3 regions of the Paenibacillus sp. UNC217MF genome follow, and region 1 is predicted to be linked to each of the others. Evidence: predicted binding sites of a transcription regulator. Region 1 holds the regulator's gene; each other region holds the start of a gene.

Region 1 (7,040 bases):
AGAGATGGAGACGATGTTGAAGCTTGTTCCTGAAGTAATGGAATCGGCTATTGAGCTCTGTGTTCCGCTGCGAGCAGATGTAAACAGCGGCGAGAATTGGTATGAAGCGAAGTAGAAAGTAAGCCTAAGGCGGTGAGCGAGAACGATGTAATAACCGCCAAGCCTACATGAGAGCGGCTTTTTCGGTATAATGAAAATATCAAGAGGTGATTGGACATGCCGGAATTGCCGGAAGTAGAAACAGTCAAACAAACATTGAATACATTGGTCGCTGGAAAGCGGATTGAGCGGGTAACGGTTACGCTGCCTCGTATTATCCAGCGGCCGTCAGAAATAGAGCAATTTTGTGATGCATTGAAGGGTCACACGATTGAACGGGTTGAGCGCAGGGGCAAGTTCTTGCGGATCCTGCTGGATGGGCTTGTTCTTGTATCCCATCTGCGTATGGAAGGTCGCTACGGCGTATATGCTGCTAATGAGCCAGTTGAGAAGCATACGCATGTTATTTTCCATTTCGATGACGGTACCGAGCTGCGTTATAAGGATGTCCGCCAATTCGGCACGATGCATCTATTCGCAGCAGGAGAGGAATGGGAGCAGCCTCCTCTTCATAAGCTGGGAGTAGAACCCTTGTCTCCTGAATTTACTGCCGAACGCTTCGCGGAAGCGATGAGAAGACGGCGCAGCTTTATTAAGCCAGTCCTGCTGAACCAGCACATCGTAGTAGGAATCGGAAATATTTATGTGGATGAAGCTCTGTTCAGAGCAGGCATTCACCCAAATCGTGCGGCAGATGAGCTTACGGATGAAGAGTACGCGCTTCTGCATCGCGCGATTATTGAAACCCTTCAAGATGCGGTTGAAGCTGGCGGCTCCTCCATCAAGTCATATGTAAATGGCCAAGGGGAAATGGGGATGTTCCAGCATCAGCTGCAAATGTATGGACGTCAAGGGCAACCTTGTGTTCAATGCGGCAGTATCATTGAGAAGACAGTAGTCGGCGGTCGGGGGACCCATTACTGCCCGGTATGCCAGCATCGTTCTAAGTAATGGAAACCTAGGTAAACTGAAAAGTTGAATAAGCACTCTTATCCACTCTTGCCCATATGATATGGTAAATCGGGATTCCTGAGCTGTGAGTTGTACGCTAGTTTGCACTAGCTTGGGAACTGCCTAGCGGGAGGGAACGGTAGTTGCTTATTCATACAGTATCTTTGTTCATCCTGGCTTTTGCCTTGAGTCTGGATAGCTTCGGAGTAGGAATGACCTACGGATTGCGCCGGCTCCGCATCCCTTGGACTTCAATTGCTGTCATTGCATGCTGCTCTGGACTGGTCATTCTACTGTCGATGCAAGTAGGAAACTTGCTTATTCAGTATGTATCTCCTGCTGTAGCTCAATGGATCGGATCACTTATTCTTGTCGGGATTGGCTGTTGGGCTATCCTGCAGCTGCTTCGCTCATCGCACGATGAGGATGATCCGTTGGATCACATAGTAAGCAGTGAAGATGCGGCAGCAGATCAGATGCATATATCAGCAGTTGTTCAATCCTCTTCAGTTCCATCTATTCCGATGGGGGATGAGCCGAAGCAAGTGGTGCGCATTCAATTGAAGAGCTTGGGCGTTGTCATTCAAATATTGAAGACTCCAAGCGCAGCGGACATGGATCGTTCGGGCACCATTAGTGCAATAGAGGCTGCGTGGCTTGGAGTAGCGTTGTCGTTGGATGCATTTGGAGCGGGTATAGGAGCCGCGCTGTTAGGCTATCCTGCACTCATGACCGCGATTGTTATTGCCTTATTCAGCGGCATATTTCTGCGACTCGGCATTCATGTTGGGATTGCATTCGCAGGCGCGCGCTGGATTGGGAAGCTGTCATTTGTGCCAGGACTGATGTTAATTATAATGGGGATTATTAAGCTGCTGACGTAAGCGGCATTATTATAGAATGAGGTGAAGGCATGAACATCGGGTTAACCGGAGGCATTGCTTCCGGCAAGAGCACCGTCTCCCGATTACTAGTGGAGCGAGGCGCTCTGCTGGTTGATGCTGATAAGATTGCCAGGGAAGTCGTTCTCCCTGGCAGTCCCGTGTTGGAACAAATTGCGGTGCATTTCGGATCGGACATGCTGCTTGCGGACGGAACGCTCAATCGGAAGCGATTAGGGGAGGTTGTCTTTGCAGATGAGACAAGTCGCAAAGCGTTAGAAAGCATCACCCACCCGGCTATCCGGAAGGAAATCCAGCGTCAAATGCATCAATATGAGACGGACCATCCAGAACGTCTTGTTGTCGTTGATATACCGCTCCTGTATGAGTCAGGTCTAAGCGAGATGTTCGATTCGATATTGGTAGTGTATGTTCCAAAAAGTGTTCAATTACAGCGTCTAATGGAACGGGACGGTTGGAGCGAGCGCGAAGCTGAACAGAGGCTGAATGCTCAGTGGAGTATGGAGAAAAAGCGAGAGCTGGCGGACATTATTATCGACAATAGCGGTTCGTTGGAAGATACGATCAAGCAGCTCGACCATTTCTGGTCGGAGAAAGGCTTGCTATGAATCGTATGATGAAAATGCTCCGCAAAAAGAGAGTGCTATTGCTGTTGTTTTTGGGCATGCTGTTCTTGCTGTTCGTTCAGTCGCAATGGCTGGGGAGATGGATGTACCCGATTGCATATGAAGACGAGATCCGCAAATATGCAGCTCAATATGATGTAGATCCTCTGCTTGTGGCTGCTATCATTCGAGTGGAGACGAACTTCCAAGCGGGGCGCGAATCTCGCAAGGGAGCGATTGGAGTCATGCAGCTGATGCCGGAAACGGCCACATGGGCGATGGAGCAGCTGAAGATGAATAATCGTTGGTCTTTGGACGAGTTGAAAAATACGGCCGACCCCAATATTCTTATTGGCACATGGTATCTGAAATCGCTGCATAAGCAATTCAATGAGAATTGGATCGCGGCGATCGCTGCTTACAACGCGGGTCCCGGCAATGTGAACAAATGGATTCGCAACAAAGTATGGGACGGCAGCTATGACACAGCCAAGCAGCAAATTCCATATGGGGAAACAAAGTTGTACGTACAGCGTGTTATCCATTATTATGATAAGTATAAAAACATCTATCCGAAAATGAAGTAGAATGAAGAAGAAGCATCGGACAAGCCGATACCGTTATCGCGCATGATGTCCGACGCTTCTTCCGTCATTATTTGTATTGACCTGCAAGAGATTGTTCAGCGATTTGGACAAGGCGCTTCGTGATGTAACCCCCGATAGAACCCGTGTCACGAGTTGCCATGTTGCCATAGTATCCGTCAGATGGGATGGCAATGCCCAACTCTTGTGCGATCTCGAACTTCATTTGTTCAAGAGCTGCTGTCGCTTGAGGTACGACCAAGTTGTTGCTGGAACGATTGTTTTGGCTCATTTGATTCACCTCCTTGCGGTTGGTAATTGTATTGTGTGCATTCTTTCAAAGATCATTACAGGTAACCACTGGTAACTTTTTAAAAAGTGAATTGTGATAACATCAAGAGTAGAACGGAGGAACGAAAATGAAGTGTCCTTATTGTGACCACTTAGGAACAAAGGTACTTGATTCTCGTCCAGCGAACGACAATAAGTCTATTCGCCGCAGGCGGGAGTGCGAGCTGTGCAGCAGACGCTTTACTACATTCGAGATGGTGGAGGAGACTCCGCTCATCGTTATTAAGAAGGATGGAAGCAGGGAAGAGTTCAGTAGGGATAAGATGCTGCGCGGACTTATTCGTGCCTGTGAGAAGCGTCCCGTATCTGTGGAACGGCTGGAGATGATTGCTTCGGAGGTCGAGAAGCAGCTGCGCGATACCGCCCATGCGGAGGTAGACAGCCGTGTCATCGGTGATTTCGTCATGGAGCAGCTCTATCCAGTAGATGAAGTTGCTTATGTGCGGTTCGCATCGGTCTATCGTCAGTTCAAGGATATCAGCATGTTTATGAAGGAACTGAATCATCTTCTGTCGAAGAACGCCCTTGGCGAACACTCAGATAAATAATTCAAATGAGAACCTCTTAAGCAGTAATCTGCTTGAGGGGTTCTTTGTATTTTGTCGATCAATCAATTGTAGTGTGGGTTATAAATAACTACAGATCTACATTGCAGACGACTTTCCATCGTAGCGGGCATTTTCCCCGTTTTGAGGAGCTGGAGCGTTATCTCGAATTGTTCGTGAGTTTGTCGTGCAAATAAAAACTCCCTCAAACATTTGAGGGAGAATAGGTCGTTAAAAAATAATTCGTCTACGGGTATCAAGCAGCACGATAGCAAGGAGATCGAAGAGCACCAACGGCAAGATGAAAGGGAAAAATGAAGTGTGTACTTTTCCCGCATGCTTTACGGAGTTGACCTTTAAGTACACTCTCTTTTTATCTACTTTCACGATGGTGCCTGTATATATGTTACCGTTTTTGGCCTTTATCTTTACGAATTTTTTCAAGAACTTTACACTTTTGGAGTAATGGGGGGATAACGTCTTAGACGTGATCTTCTTAGGCGTGATTTTTTTAGGCATAGAAAGACCTCCTTTTCGCATAATAGCGGAACATACAATGTGCTTAGATATGTTATGCATGATGTACGAAAAGGGTGTCATAATGTGTCACAATTGTCCTTGATACCATTGTACGAACCCAAGTTTCCAGGATACGTAGTAGCATAACGCGATTCCGCCTAGCAGAAGGAAGAGTAAGGCCCAATCCTTCCATGTAACTCGAAGCTTCACATAATAAGCTCTTCCACGTCGGCCTGTGAATCCCTTCGATATCATGGCGGCAGCTACACGCTCCGACTTGCGGATAGCTGAAGCAAGCAGTGGAATTGCATGACGCTTCCATGCCCGCAGCTTGCTCTTCCAGCCACGCTCCCGTTCTATGCCTCGCATGCGGTGGGCATCCTGTATGATGCGCAGTTCTTCCTTGAAGAAGGGTAGGAAGCGATAGCCTGCCAGAATACCGTATGCCCACTTGGGCGACAGCTTGCACTGCTGCATCAGGCTCAGTATGAAGCGAACAGGATCTGTCGTCAAGATGAAGATGAGCGACAAGGCGGAGAAGATAAGCACTCTGAGTCCGAGTGATACCGCCTGCTGGAACGTGGCCTCTGTAATGATGAACGACCCCCACTGCCATAGAATGGCACTTGAAGCGGGATCGGCAGAACGCGGGAAGACGAGAGCCGTCCACACGTAGCCGATGCCCATAATGAGGAAGGGGCAGAAGCTAAGCAGCCATTTACGCCATGATATGTTCCCTAATAGGAATGTAAATAGAACGATGTAGACAAGTGCTGCAAGCGGTGTAACCGGATCGAATGTCAACGACAGCATAATAACCGCTATAATGATCGCAAGCCCCTTAATGCTTGGATTCCAATCACGGAGTATCAGGATGATCTCCTCCTTCGATACCTGTAGTCTGTACAAGTAAGCGAGATGTCACCGCGAAGTTCATCGGCATACGCAGATGACACTTCTCCACGAGCTCAGGGTGCTCCTTCCACAGCTTGGAAGGGCTGCCGTCAAACTGTATGCAACCTTCATCTAGCACAATAATTCGGTCGGCATAGGTCTGAACCCACTCCATATCATGCGTGATCATCAGGACAGTTGCGCCTGCTTGGGTTCGTGCTTGCAGGGTGTCCATCAGCTGCTTGGATGTATAAGCGTCTTGTCCATATGTCGGCTCATCGCATAACAATAGCTGTTGGCTGTCGGTAAGAACGGAAGCGACACTAAGTCTTCGCTTCTGTCCTTGGCTGATGGAGAAGGGATTGGCATTGGCAACCTTGTTCAAGCGGAAGCGTGTCAAGGCTTCTCCAACATGCTGCTGTACTTCTTCTTCGCTCAGAAGCTGCAAGCGCATCCCGAATGCAAGTTCATCGAACACGGTATCAGTAATGAACTGATGCTCTGGATTCTGGAATACATATCCGATGAAGGCTCTCAGCTCCCGCTCTGCATATCGATGAAGAGGCATGCCATTCAGAATGATTTGACCTTCATCCGGCTGTGTCAATCCAGATAAGAGGGAGGCGAGGGTAGATTTCCCAGCTCCGTTTGAACCAACAAGTGCTACCCATTCCCCTGAATGCAGAGTAAGGGACACGTGATCGAGGATTACTCTCCCTTTACGCCAATAGACAAGGTTGTGCGCTTGCAAGACTTCCTCAGGTTTTCGTGGGGAACCGTTCGATTGAGCTGATGTTAGGATGCGCATCACATCCTGCTGTGCGAATTTAGGGAGCGACAGCAGCAGCTTCAAGAGATCCTCGTCTGTGAGTGCAGGGTCCGCGGCTGTGAGACGCTGACGAACGAACTGATCATCATAATTGCTGAAATCGCTAATATTGCTACTATCGTCATCGTTGTTGCCATCGCTACTGTTGCTGCGATTAAACCGCTCACGGATGAATTGCTGCAGTTCCAGCGCTTGCGGGAGCCAGATACCACGTGACTTGGCTTCAGCTGCATGATGCTTGAAGTAAGAGGCAGGAAGCCCGTCAAAGACGAGAGCTCCATCCTCATCCATCACGATCAGGCGATTCGCCATGCCGATCCAATCGTCCAATTGGTGCTCAATGATGAGCAGAGCCATCCCTTCCTTGCGTGCCAGTTCTGAAATGAGTACAGCAAATTGATGTCTTGTATACGGATCGAGATTCGATGTGGGCTCATCCAATACAAGCATGTGCACGCGAAGGGCTAGAGCGCAGGCGAGAGCCAGCTTCTGCTTCATGCCTCCCGACAGCTCGTGGATATACGCATGACGCCATGCGAGCAATCCTACCTTTTCTAATACCTCTTGAATTATGGATTCCATCTCAGTTCGAGGACAATCCCGATTTTCTAGGCAAAAGGCTATTTCCTCTTCTACACGCAGCATACAGAACTGACTTTCGAAATCTTGAAATACAATTCCGATATGCTGGGCCGCTGCACCGGAATCGTACTGTTCGATTGGCTTGCCGTACACGAGGACACTGCCTTCAACTAGACTGT
Region 2 (7,040 bases), on a different contig from region 1:
ACTTTGCCCGTGTCTAATTGCTCATTATAAGTCAACGTCAGCAGGCTCCCGCTTACTTCTGCCCGTTGAAGCACTGGCGCCTTCGTATCCGCATCATTGCGCGCCAGCACATCTGTAAATGCTTCAAGCTTGTTGCCGCTCCGATCCGTCAACGGATATCGATCTGGCTTGTAACTTACTCGCACCGTTTGATTATCGCGGATTACATAAATAAGCGACAGCGTTACCTTCGAGCCGTCAACAGATATGCGGCTGACTGTCTTCTCGCTTCCATCCACGGTCACTTTGAATTGCTCATAAGCACGCGCCGACACTGTATCCAGCGGCTCCGACATATCCAACACTACCTTCATGCCTTCCGCATTCGCTTGCTTCATAACAGGAGGCGTACGGTCAACCTCATTGCTTACCGATACTTTCTCAAATGCAGCAGCCGCATTGCCTGCCGTATCCTGAATAGACTTGCGGTCAGCGCCAGGACGATAGGAAATGGAAATGCTCTGACCCACAGGGACTCCGTTCTCCAGGCTTACATCCACATAATCGCTGCCCATAGCCGTTCCCGTTACACGGCGTGTGTCACCATTTACCCATACTTCGAAGCTTGCAGCTGGTGGAACCGAGGTCTTCTTCAATTCCTTGTCGAACGTTAAGCGAATCGTGTCCACCTTGCTCAGCACAGCGGACTTCAACGATGGAGCCACTGTATCTGGATTGCCTGTTGTGAATTTCCATGTATTCAATCCAGCATAAGACTTCCCACTTGCATTGCGCAGAGAATCTGCCGCAATCTCAATCGTGTAATCCATATTAGGCTTCAATTGTTGAACGGGGTCAATCGTAATTGTATTTGTTCCGTCTCCCGTAACCCGGTTAGAGGACATCGGCAGCGCTTCAAGCACTTTGCCGTCTTTTGCCTGCTTCATAATGACGCTCCCGCCAGATTGCTTCCATACCTTCTCCTTGAAAGTCAACACAAGCTTGGAATCCACACGGACGTCCCGTTGCCCGATCGCTGGCGATACCGTATCCAGCTGAGGCGCTCCAGTATCAGCTGCTGTCGTGAACGTCCATTCTGTAGGGTCATAAATACCCAGGAACTCAGAGCTGCCAGACTTGAACGTACCGAAATCTGCTTGAACCCGATAGGAAGTTCCAGAATCCAACGGCTTGGATAGCGTAATCGTTGCTTTTTTCTTCGTATCATCGAGCCGAACTTGGCTGCCGTCTACTGCAACATCCTCTACCTTATCGCCATTTTTCTTTCTTATGGTGATGTTCCCGCTTCCTTTTTCCACTTCACTTGTAAACGTAAGAATAAGTTCAGTTCCGACATTGACACCCGTCGCTCCAGCAGCTGGAGACATGGATGCCACCTTAATTGTTTTTAAGCCCTCTATTTTATCTTTCACTGAGTCTTTAAGTGCTGTGCTTGAGTCTGTCTGCGGCAAAGCCATGGCGGCATTCGCAGAAAGTTCCATCGCTAAAGCAATGGTGAGCAATATCGCAAGTGTTCGTTTCACGTAGAACTCTCCTCCCTTAATTTCCCGTTCGTTCCCCAGGACGCAACTTCGCATAGTTTCACGAATAAAATATACGGCGTCCATCCTTCATTACCGCCGTATCCAATTCTTTAAACGCGCCGAACAACATATTTGTTGTTCATAATTGCGAAACTTTCTGAAAAATAGGTCTTAAGTAGGATGTTTCGTTACTTTGATTTTCCTCCACTACCGATAAATGCTCACACTGTCTTTCTTCGGATTTGATAGGCTACTATATGCTGACAGATTACTTTTACGACTGCAAAGAAAGGAACCGCAAGGATTAGCCCCACAACTCCAGCAATCTCCCCGCCCACAAGCAGGGCGAAAATGATCGTCAGCGGATGCATATGAAGCGTCTTGCCCACGATCTGTGGAGAAATAATATTCCCTTCTACAATTTGGCAGATAGTATTTACAACGATGACCAAAATAATCATTTTGAGCGATACCGTCGCTGCGAAGATAAGTGCGGGAGCAGCACCGAAGTATGGACCGAGATAAGGAATAATATTGAACACGGCTACACATAACGCAAGCAGAAGCGCATAGGGCATGCCGATTATCCAATAGCCGATATATGCAAGCACACCGATAATAAGGCATACGAGAAATTGACCCCGGACGTAGCTTCCTAGTGCAGCATCAATTTCTCTAAATAGCATCACCGTATGCTTGCGATGCGAACGCGGCACATAAGCTATTACCGCCCTCTCGAATACGTCAAAATCTTTCAATATGTAGAAAATGAGGAATGGTACGATAAGCGCAATGAAGAGCAAATTAATGGCGGCCCCAATATTCTCCATAAAGTCCGATATCGCTTTGCCTATCCGCTCCTCTAGAGCATAAATGGAGTCATTTAATCCGGAACGTACAGATGACGGCATCGTCTTGCTAACCCCGTCCATCATCTGTTCCGCCTTCGCATTTAGGTGGGGCATCTGATTGTTAAGCTCAGCAAGCTGCTTCACCAGCATGGGGATGATATTAACTAAAATCACGGTAACTACCGCAATAAACACTGCATAAATAAGCAGCACTGCCATCGTTCGCGGCACTTTCCGCTCATTGAGCAGGATTACGATCGGATTTAACACATAGGCAATGATCATGGCCACGAAGAAGGGGGCAAGCACGGCCTTGAGGAAGCCGTATACATGCCCGATAAGAGGTTTCATCATAAATAGAAAATAGAGGATGATAAGACCAAGCAGACAATAGATAGCCATTACAAAAAGACGGTTCTTCCAAAAACGCTCCACTGTATTACACACTCCATTCATGTACGCTTGTGATGTAGAATGCTTGCAATACAGTAAAGTATGTGTAGCCTAGAGAGAAATTAATCCAACTGGTATCCCTTCCTCCATCCGCCATATGCGCTGATTGTCACTGCCGCGGAAGGGAAGTCCTGGACAACGGCGCTCCGCTACGAACGGACCATCAACCAATACATCCACACAGCGAAGCAGCTCTTGCTGGTCAGCTGTTCCTCTTTCAAGCAGCTGCTCCACCGTATATCCCGTATATACCCATATATGTCGACCCGACTGACGCAGCAGCCGGGTCAATTCCTTCACTTCCTTTGCTTGCATGAACGGTTCTCCACCGGACAGTGTGACATCCGTAAGCGGATTGGACAGCAACTCGGCTGCCACCTCCGCTACACTCATTTCCGTGCCGTTCATCATGTTCCACGATTGCGGGTTATGACACCCCTCGCACTGATGGGGGCAGCCGCTGAAGAACACAACTGTACGCAGCCCTTCGCCGTCAACGACACTGTCATGCAAAATAGATAGAACACGCATACTCATCGATGCTTCACCCGCTCCGTCTCTTCCTTCCGCTTCGCAGAGTTCCACTTGTCCATATCCCCTACCAAATAACCGGTAATGCGGCGAATGCGCTCAATCTGCGAACCTGAGCTTCCACACATCGGACAGCTATCTTCAATCGTATCTTGATGGCCGCATGTACGACAGCGATCAACAGGATGATTAAGAGAACCATACCCAATCCCGCTCATCGCCATTGCACGCACGATACGGTCAAGTGCCTGTGGGTTGGCTTTCGCGCTTCCATCCAGCTCAACATACGTGATATGCCCGGCATTGCACAGCTCATGGAACGGCCCTTCGATTTGAATCTTGTCGATTGCTTTCAACGAGTAATAGACGGGTACATGAAACGAGTTGGTGTAATATTTCCGATCCGTAATTCCTTGTCTCACTCCAAAATCATCTCGATCCCGGCTCGTAAATTTACCCGATAGACCTTCAGCCGGCGTCGCGATTAAGGAGAAATTAAGACCTGTCGCTTCAATCGCCTCATCCATTCGCATACGCATATGAGACACGATGCGCATGCCTAGCTTGCGTGCATCCTCAGACTGGCCATGATGGGAACCAACAAGCGCTACAAGCGCCTCAGCAAGTCCGATAAAGCCAACACTAAGTGTCCCCTGCTTCAGGATACCTCCCAGCTCATCCTCGGGTTGCAAGTCCTCACTTCCGCGCCATACCCCTTGCTTCATAAGAAAAGCAAAGTCACGCACCTGCTTCTTCGATTGATAGTCGAATCGCTCCCTCAACTGCTTCACTGTCAAGGACAGAAGTGAGTCCAATCGGCCAAAGAAATCATCCACACTGGACGACATCATAGCAAGGCGAACAAGATTCAAAGAGGTAAATGACAAGTTCCCTCTGCCGATCGCCGTTTCGTCCCCGTTCACATTGCCCATGACGCGCGTTCTGCAGCCCATGTAGCATGCCTCGCTCTCGGGTGTGCCGTTATCGTACTGCGCATTGAACGGAGCATCGAGAAAGGCAAAGTTAGGGAACAGCCGCTGCGCTGTCGTTTGCAAGGCAAGCTGGTACAGATCATAATTCGGATCAGCAGGATCGAAGTTGACGCCTTTCTTCACTTTGAATATTTGAATCGGGAAGATAGGTGTTTCTCCTCTGCCAAGACCAGCCTGCGTTGCGAGAAGAAACTGTTTAATCAGCATTCTCCCCTCCACAGAGGTGTCCGTTCCATAGTTCAATGAAATGAACGGTACCTGCCCGCCGCCTCTAGAATGCATCGAGTTCGCATTATGAATGAATGCCTCGCAAGCCTGATATACGTCACGCTCCGTTAGTCTCCACGCCTCTGTCTCTAGATTGAAGTCTGCTTGCAGCGGCAGTGATTCCATATAGCGAATATGGCGATTGAATGTCTTGCGCACATAAGGGGCCACATCATAATCGAACATCGGATACGCCTGTCCGCCATGCTGCTGGTTCTGGTTCGCCTGTAATATAATCGATGCCAGCGCAAGCGCGCTCTTAATATCCTGCGGCTCGCGCATATATCCATGACCTGTGTTGAACCCCTGCTTCAACATCTTGCCCAGAGGAATCTGGCAGCACGTTGTCGTACCGGAGGCATAGAAATCAAGATCATGTGGATACATCAGGTTCTGCTCCACTGCATCTCTTACGTCTGCAGACAGCAGATGTTGAACCGCATACCAGCGTGCGCTTTCGCTAGCGATCTTCCCCATCATACCCATTGGCGATCTTCCATCTACATTCGCATTTTCCTGCATCAGATCCTGATTGCCACCGTCAACAATCTCATGCAGCGATGCCGTCAGCCGCTCTGTGCTGGTCCGTTTGCTCCGATCCCATACTGCGTTCGTCCGTTTCATGGATACCATCGTCATATCAACTCATTCCTTTCTCTTTATGTACCATCATTTTCAGTGCAATTTGTCTATGTTAACTATATCTAGTGTTGTTATTTGAAAATGAGCACAATATGCATTATGAACGAACTCTTTTTCTCACAATATGAGATTCATCACGGACAAATGGCCGACCATGCAAAAAGCGCCCGCAATCGCCTCTACAAGGCGATTACGAGCGCTTATGTTCCATATGGTGGATATTTCTGCCTGACCCTTACGATGAAGCCTGCGCCTCTGGGAACGAAGGTGCAGCAAATTCATCACCAAAAAACAAGTCATCCAGAGAGCTTAATGTGCCATCCTCTTCGACCTGGTAAACTGACATCTTGTCACCGTTCACCGTCAGCTCTATATAACATCCCCAGCAATAAAATTGGTGGGAACCAATTTTCCCGATATCTTTGGAATTGCAATTCGGGCATCGCAACATCGTATTCACCATTCCGTCCATTGACTAATTTGTTCGTACCGTTCAGGTTATCCGCCATCTTCGAAGATGATAACATCTGATCCCCATTTCAAGCGGCTTGTCCCATCTATCCGCCGTCTGCCTTCCAACAAGTCAGACAGCAAACCGTCTGAAATTTCCAGACCTGTTACTTGGTTACCCATATTTGGCTGAAAATAAACATCGGCGACCCATCCTAATTGCGATCCTTCACTTGTCATGACAGGCAAATCCTTCAACGCTCCATTCCCTGTCAAGAAAGCCCTCTCTATATGGATAGCCTCCGTATGCCGGATGGCTGTATCATTCGCGATCATTATTGCATCCTCACCACAAGCCGCCACCTCTTCCCAGCTCACAGAAGGAGGTGGTGATCCCTTGCGGGAACGACCTTCAAGCTCTATATGTGTGATAGTCCAATCATTCGAAATGCGGATATCCTTTACCTTGGTCAACCGCTTCCCCGTCTCGATTCCGTATACGGGAAGGCCGATTAGTTCCAACAGCTTCATATCGGGGCCCCCTCTTCAGCTAACGGCATTCACTTCCAAATGCAGGACGTTCCTCATCAGAATCAGGGAGATTCTCATTTCACGTACGTCCCCGGCCAACATGCCGCGTTATCTTCAAACGCCCCTCCTTTCACGCTGTGACAGTTCCCTTACTGTCTAGTACGAACACGTGATACGATGGTTGCAATTTGTTGCGCAGCGCAAGCAGCCTCTTCCCTAGTATTGCCCAAACCGAAGCTGAATCGTACAGCCGTTCTCTTGCGCTCATCTGGTAAATCCATAGCCTCTAGCACATGCGACAATTCAAGCGAGCCTGATGTGCAGGCAGATCCGCTCGATGCCATAATTCCCGCCAAGTCCAAATTCATCAGCATTGTCTCCGTAGGCACATCCAAGAAACTGACATTCAATATATGAGGCAAATGCTCAGTAGGATGGCCATTCATGACCACTCGATCGCCGAGAACTGCTGACAACTCTGTCCACAGCGTGCTGCGCACCTGCGCTAGTTCCTCCAGCTTCGCTGGAAGTGAGCCATTCGCTATCTCCATTGCCTTCGCCATTCCGGCAATCCCTGCTGCATTCTCCGTCCCTGCTCTGCGCTTGCGTTCTTGGCTTCCACCATACAGCAGAGGATCCCAGTGAACACCTGCGCGAGCATAGAGAACGCCTACTCCCTTGGGGCCATTAATCTTATGGGCAGAGAAACTGGCGAAGTCAACCGGCAAAGCGCACAGTTCGAGCTTCAAATGGCCGAGCACCTGAACGGCATCCGTATGCATCAGAATGCCATGCTCACG
Region 3 (7,040 bases), on a different contig from region 1:
GTTCAAGTATCTATCGAAATATGCGCCGCTCGCATATTCACTCTTGTCAAAGTCCGTGAACGTCACGCCGCGCTCTTTCGCAATCAGCATGGAACGTTCCAAGGAATAGAAGTTCAGCATCATGAAGAACGCACGCACGAAGTCTCTTGCTTCCATGGACTCATATGCAATCTTGTTCTTCGCCAAGTAACCGTGCAAGTTCATTGCACCAAGGCCTACCGAATGAAGCTCACGGTTCGCCTTCGCTACGGATGGAACGATGCTGATATTGCTGCGGTCAGATACTTCTGTCAGTGCGTCCATAGAACGATGAACCGTATCACGCATCCGCTTATTCTTCATGACATTAACAATGTTAAGTGAACCCAAGTTACAGGAAATATCGCGGTTAATCTCATCCTCAATGCCGTAATCGTTAATCGTGGACACTTCACTAAGCTGTGCGATCTCACTGCACAGGTTGGAGAATTTAACCTTACCGATTTCTTTCAGGGCATGGTATTCATTCGTATTGTCTACAAACATGATATATGGGTAACCAGATTCCATCTGAATCTGTGCAATTTTCAAAACTAGGTCGCGAGCGACAATTTTCTTTTTGCGTACTTTCGGATTGTCTACGAGCTCATCATACATTTCGGAGAGATCCATATCATCCAAATGCTTGCCATATGCTTGGAATACCGTGTGCGGATAGAACAAGTACATGTCTTTATCCTGCTCAACAAGCTCGAAAAACTTGTTCGGAGCAACAACGCCGAGCGACAAAGTCTTAATGCGGATTTTCTCATCACTGTTGATTTTCTTCGTATCCAGGAATTCATGGATGTCAGCATGGAATACGTTCAAGTATACAACGCCGCTTCCGTCACGCTGTCCCAGTTGGTTCGCGTAAGAGAAAGCATCCTCGAACAATTTCATAACTGGCAGTACGCCACTTGCTTTACCGTCTAGCCCTTTGATCTGCTCGCCTGCACCGCGAATCTTGCTCAAGTTCAAGCTCACACCGCCGCCAATTTTACTTAACTGAAGTGCGGAGTTGATCGCAAATCCGATCGAGTTCATGGAATCGTTGACTTCGAGCAGGAAGCAGCTGACGAGCTCTCCTCTGCGCTTCTTCCCTGCATTCAGGAAGGTTGGCGTTGCTGGCTGATACTCTTGTGCAATCAACAGATCTGCATATTCGAATGCTTTGTTCATATCTCCGCTCGCTAAGAACAAGGATACAACCGCCAGTCTGTCTTCATAACGTTCCAAGAACTTCGTATCATCATTCGTCTTCATCGCGTAGTTATTGTAGAACTTGAACGCGCTCATGAAGGATGGGAAGCGGAATTTCTTCGAGTACAGGAACTCGTACAATTTCTTAATATCTTTAAATTCATATTGGTCGAAAATCTCTTTCTCATAGTAATCATTTTCGATCAAATAATGAATCTTCTCTTCAAGGTTATGGAAAAACACTGTATTTTGATTGACATAATCGACGAAATAGCTCTTTGCTGCCTCGTGATCCTTGCCAAATTGAAATTTACCGTCCTTCTGAACCATGATTTCATTGTTAAGCTGTATCCATTTTGGTATCAAAGTCATGGACCTCCCGAATAAAGTTGTCTACATCTCGTTTTGTCCCGCTGAGTTCAAACTTCATCAGTACGGGGACGGAGTATTCTCTGGAAATATGGTCAGCTGCAAGCCCATACCGAGTGCCCCAGTTCATGTTGCCGCTGGCCGCGACACCTTGGAGCAAATGACTGTGTTCTTCCAGAAACTCTTGCGTGGACTGTGGAACTTGTCCGAACCCGGTCGTGTACGTAATCAGGATAAAGGGTTCATTAAGCTTGGTGTCAGGCGTGACACGAACACACTCCAAATCCAATTTATCGACGAATCGTTTCACGTTACCCGTCTTCGAATCGTAAGCGATAAGCACGTGATCCCTCCGTTGTTCGACTAGTTTGCAAATGGAACGAACAAAAAATGCTCATTCAAAAACAAGGATCAAAACGATCGACACGTTGCGTACCATTATCGTGTATGCTGTCGCTTTAATCTCTCAATCTCTGAATAGGCATGTCTTAGAATCCGGCGCGTGGCGTCGCTCGATCCCAATTGCTGTCACAATATATAGTGTATGTATCGCACCCAACCAACTATATATAGTTCGCTATAGAATCATATACAATTTTAAGAGAAATGGCAAGGTCCATTTTATGACGCTTTCTCTATCAAATTTCTTGTCGACTATTGGCACAAAACATTACTATCGTACCACACCTCAGACGAATATTGGAGATCATTTATTTTGGAATTGTAGAGAAATACATGATAAAAAAATTCGATTATTCCCCTTCTCCGCGACAGGATGGCGATCTCCCCAATCCCAACTCTTTTTAATTAATCCAGACATAGGAGTCAAATCAGCACATTTTTTGATTACCACATACACAATCCAAACATCCGATATGAACAAGCATACGATAATTGGAAGTGATTACTAGAAGTGATTCATGTCAATTCATTTTGAATAGACGGAGGGAAACATCCGATGAGCAAATCTAAAGCGCTACGAACATCGAGATCATCTGATGTGGTAAATCAGGTGTATTCAAACCGGGTACTGCGATCTGAGTTTGATCGGAATTGGAGAACGGAAATATCAAGAAGTGGTTATGTCATTTACATTGCAACTGCAAACCGGGCTCAAGTTGAGGTAATACTGTCAGGCGGGATAAACAAGCGATTGGTGTTTCCGAGAGGCGGAAGAGTGATAGTCGGTGGTGGCGGAACATCGCATTATAGCAAACCACATCGCACGATCACGATCTAATGATGATTTGTTAGCTAGACCCGATACGAATACAGAAATAGCGGCAGTACAAGACACCGGAATCGTGTCTAACTGCCGCTGATTTGTGAAATGTCACGGAATTTGTAGCTTACGATTTATCCGCTGCTTCCAAAAAAGATAGAATGTGCGGTGCCATTTCTTGAGGGTGCGTCAATGGGAGCATGTGGTCTGCACCCTCTATTTCGACGAAAGCAATTCGTGGTATCCGCTTGAACTCCTCCGCGATCATGCGCATATCGTCCCACTCCACTGTCCCGTACATAAACAAGGTAGGAACCGCGATTTCCTCCAACTGTTCGATCGCAGGTGGCTGAGGCCATATCACCTCAAAGCTGCGCCACTCTGTGAAGACACGCGTAAAGTATTGGGTGTGCATATCAATAAAGATATCACGCTGACCGCTAGCCATCACCGTACGATAAATAGGCCCCTGCAATGAAAACTGTATCATCTTGCTCACATCCGGAGCGAGTGAATTCAATTGCTGAATCCAGCCCCGATACGTCTCTGAGAAGATGAAACCTGTCAAGGATGGAGCAACAGCGATCAGTCGAGCGACTCTATCTGGAGAGGATAATGTAAAGTTAGTAGCCAATTCTCCGCCTATAGAATGCCCAACTAGGGTCACCTGTTCCAGCTTCAGGTCGTCCAGCAGTTGACGTAAATCTTCGACAAGGTTGAGCGGTACTTGCGGTGCGGGCGATCGTCCCGTACCACGAGCATCAAAGGTAACGACCTCGTGAGTTCTTGCGAGAAGTGGTACTAGCTCCCCCCATGCCCTTGAATCGACGCCTCCGCTGTGAATCAGCACAATCGGCTCTCCTGTTCCATAAATCGAGTAGCTCAGATCCATTCATGCTCCCTCCCATGTGGCTTTCTATTGATTGTTTCACCTCATATATTAGATATGGATCAATATTCAGATCAATGATTTTTTAGTTTTTTCCTTGCCTTATCTTTCACAGAAGCACTGCGATTCCATCCTATTCGATCATCGCCAATAACTAGATGGAGAACCGACCTGATATGGTTCTTTTCCTAACTCAATGGAATTTCCCCGACAACACTTACTCATTTCCCGGGCTCACACTCTCATTTCCCGGGCAACCGCGCGGTTTCGAGCCATTGTGACAGTGAGGTTCAACATAATTACAGAAAAACAGAGTCTGCTCCATGCCGAACATCACTCCTTTTTGTCTCTTCAAGCAGCAATGTGCATAACCATGCAAAGGATGATCCGCTACGGAAATAAGAAATATCATTTTTGCGCTGCCAACCTATTCCCCATCTCATTCATATTAATTGTACATCCATCACCTATAGAGAACATAAAAAAGACCGACCATGAGGCCGATCTGCATCATTTAACTTCCTATATACTTCACTTCATTTAATATCCATTCTGTTGAAATACAGAACGCTTGCCACTAAGCCGAATAGCGAAGTGATACCAACCGCGATAAACGAGTATAGCGGTGGATAATCCGCTACATAACTTTGGGTTACAATTACATGTGCAGCTGACCAAGGGAACAGCGCCTTGTAATCGGAACTGATCACGGTAACATTCCCTAACGTGATCACCGCTGTGAACATGATGGTCGGCACATAATTTTTGAATAAGAAGGTTACCCAAATCGTCGGTGTGGACAACAGGAACATAAGGACAGCACCTAGTACATAGTCACCCAATGAAGACACCAGTACCGCGGCACTTACCCCGTCTGATTTGATAAAAAATCCGAATCCCAATGTAAGCACCCAGGCTACCATCGTCAATAAAAGTATCCATATGAACAGCATGAGCATTTTGCTCGCGATTAGAGCACCTTTTGAAACCGGGATTGTAAGCAGGTTCTTGAGCGTATCCTCCACAAATTCTCGATTGAATAAATATGCAGTAATAACTCCGTACAACAGCACTCCAAGCAGCAGCATCACATTCAGATTCGTGTTATAAAAGGAAATTTCGAATGGGATTACTTCCTCTGGATCACGCTTCATCTGACTCAAATAGGCAATGAACATCATAATCGGTGCGGCAGACGCCCCAATTATACTCACGAGAAACATCTTCGATCGTTTCAGCTTCAATAATTCGGTATAGAGCAAATTAACCAATCGTACCACCGCCAATCCGCTTTACGAAATAATCTTCAAGCGTGTCCTCGTGGAGCGTCATTTTGTACACATCAATGTCGTTCTGAACGAACATCTTATTCAGCTTGTTCTGTTCTCCAATCCGTGAATATACACGTATCAATCCGTCACCATGGATTTCATAATCATGGACGCCCGCTTGCGACTCAAGCAGCATCGCTGCCTTATTGTCATTGGACACACGGAACTCGATATATCTGCGATTTCGTTTATGCAGCTCTCCAATTGAAATTTCCTCAAGCAGCTTCCCCTCATGGATAATTCCAAGCTGGTCGGCAAGCTGTTCAACCTCAGATAAAATATGACTGGATATAAGCACAGTAATGTTTCGTTCTACCGCTAATGACTTAATGAGCTTGCGCATCTCCTTAATGCCAATCGGATCAAGACCATTCGTTGGCTCATCAAGAATAAGCAGCTCTGGATGATGCAGGATCGCTCTGGCAATACCGAGACGCTGCTTCATCCCCATCGAATATTGACCTACCAGCTTCTTCGTCTCTTCCTGCAGCCCCACCGTTTCTAGTGCTTCCTCCAACGCATTTCGTTTGTATACGCCCATCAGCTTCGCATTAATGAGCAAATTTTCATATGCCGTTAAATTCTCATAGAATCCGGGATGCTCCACCATCGAGCCGATTCTGGATAGGATTTCTCTAGGCTTAGCGTTTAATCGCTGCCCGAATAGTTCTATCTCTCCTTCTGTTGGCTTGATTAATCCGAGCAGCATGCGGATAGTCGTTGTTTTGCCAGCGCCATTGCGACCGAGAAAGCCGTATATTTCGCCCTGCTTCACATGCATGTTCAGATCATGAACAGCAATCTGTTCCCCATACTGCTTCGTGAGCCGGGTCGTACGTATGATCGTGCTCATGCAGCACCTCCTGAGTAAGTAAGTCTACTATTATCGTAAGGGGATGATTTTAAATGCTGCTTAATGAGTTCTTAACTATCTCTTAATTGGTGGCAATGTCGTTCGAATTGGAATATTGACGATAAAGGCAGTTCGGACATGCGGCTCGCTCAATACGGAGATGTGGCCGCCAAACTTATCGACAAACGCCTTCGTAATTGCTAGTCCTAGCCCGCTACCGCCATGCAGCAAACTCCGTGATCGTTCGGAGCGGTAAGTGCGCTCGAATATCTTCGATAACTCGTCCGCTGGAATGCCCGGCCCTCTATCCCATATCGTTATGGCAATGCTCGACTCATTCCGCTCTAGCTCCACCCCTAACATCTGACCTTCCTTGCCGTACTGTATCGCGTTTTTGATTAGGTTGTTCAAAATTCGTATGTACCCATAGCGATCCATTGCAACCATGCAGGACTCCTCAGGAATCTGAACCGCTAGATCCATACCGTTCTTCTTCAGCTCCGGCAGAAATGAAATCAACGCTTCCCTCAGCAGCTCTGCAGCATCTAACGACTCCCATCTCATCTCGACTTCATCGGCATCCAGCTTCGCCATCTGGAAGATATGATCAATCAATTCCTTAAGCGCTTGCGCCTTCGCTGAAATAATTGCAACACACTCATCCCTCTCTTGCTCTGAAGAGATATGTTCATCCTGCAATGCATCGACATAACCGATAATCGAAGTAAGCGGTGTCCGTATATCGTGCGAGATATTAGCGAGAAGCCTCTTGCGGGCAGCATCGGATCGAATTGCATTCACTTGAAGCTTCTCCATCTGCTCGATTAATTCATTAATCGAAAAGAGCATCTCATCATACGCCTCAGATTCATTCGCCAGCAGTCTCGTATTGACATTGCCGCGAACAGCACGCTTCACGGCGGCAGCATGGCTCCTAACCTCCGCTATAAACCGAACACGTCTGTAGAGCAGCAGCGCAGCAACGGTGAACAGTACAGCAAACAGCCCCCACCTGTATATACCTAGAGGCTGTATTGTCATACTATCGATGACGAACCATATAGTTAATCCCATTAATAAAACAACAAGCATTAGACTGTTTTTGTCATGCCTCATCTCGTTCACCTGCAAACTTATAGCCAATCCCCCATACCG

The links. Region 1 encodes NrdR, which represses ribonucleotide reductase genes. Its sites were predicted from a motif close to AACACNATATATNGTGTT; they were not measured.
Region 2: a site for NrdR is predicted at 5,312-5,329, ahead of BP95_RS0103180 (anaerobic ribonucleoside triphosphate reductase). Genes of this name have one in related genera too.
Region 3: a site for NrdR is predicted at 2,118-2,135, ahead of nrdI (class Ib ribonucleoside-diphosphate reductase assembly flavoprotein NrdI). Genes of this name have one in related genera too.

Annotation. Positions count from the first base shown of each region.
Region 1 covers NZ_KK366031.1:31,183-38,222, forward strand. The annotation lists gene polA (DNA polymerase I) at 1-115, shown strand, start outside; gene mutM (DNA-formamidopyrimidine glycosylase) at 217-1,050, shown strand; gene BP95_RS0128490 (MntP/YtaF family protein) at 1,194-1,934, shown strand; gene coaE (dephospho-CoA kinase) at 1,964-2,560, shown strand; gene BP95_RS0128500 (lytic transglycosylase domain-containing protein) at 2,557-3,144, shown strand; gene BP95_RS0128505 (alpha/beta-type small acid-soluble spore protein) at 3,212-3,433, opposite strand; gene nrdR (transcriptional regulator NrdR) at 3,561-4,040, shown strand; gene BP95_RS0128515 (hypothetical protein) at 4,269-4,556, opposite strand; gene BP95_RS0128520 (energy-coupling factor transporter transmembrane component T family protein) at 4,644-5,429, opposite strand; gene BP95_RS0128525 (ABC transporter ATP-binding protein) at 5,416-7,040, opposite strand, start outside.
Region 2 covers NZ_JMLT01000003.1:663,641-670,680, forward strand. The annotation lists gene BP95_RS0103165 (SwmB domain-containing protein) at 1-1,523, opposite strand, end outside; gene BP95_RS0103170 (AI-2E family transporter) at 1,745-2,809, opposite strand; gene nrdG (anaerobic ribonucleoside-triphosphate reductase activating protein) at 2,879-3,358, opposite strand; gene BP95_RS0103180 (anaerobic ribonucleoside triphosphate reductase) at 3,361-5,250, opposite strand; gene BP95_RS0103185 (hypothetical protein) at 5,495-5,710, opposite strand; gene BP95_RS0103190 (PRC-barrel domain-containing protein) at 5,758-6,240, opposite strand; gene BP95_RS0103195 (cysteine desulfurase family protein) at 6,390-7,040, opposite strand, start outside.
Region 3 covers NZ_JMLT01000008.1:148,376-155,415, forward strand. The annotation lists gene nrdE (class 1b ribonucleoside-diphosphate reductase subunit alpha) at 1-1,593, opposite strand, end outside; gene nrdI (class Ib ribonucleoside-diphosphate reductase assembly flavoprotein NrdI) at 1,562-1,933, opposite strand; gene BP95_RS0104175 (hypothetical protein) at 2,549-2,830, shown strand; gene BP95_RS0104180 (alpha/beta fold hydrolase) at 2,940-3,704, opposite strand; gene BP95_RS0104190 (ABC transporter permease) at 4,238-4,972, opposite strand; gene BP95_RS0104195 (ABC transporter ATP-binding protein) at 4,965-5,885, opposite strand; gene BP95_RS0104200 (sensor histidine kinase) at 5,961-7,001, opposite strand; gene BP95_RS0104205 (response regulator transcription factor) at 6,991-7,040, opposite strand, start outside.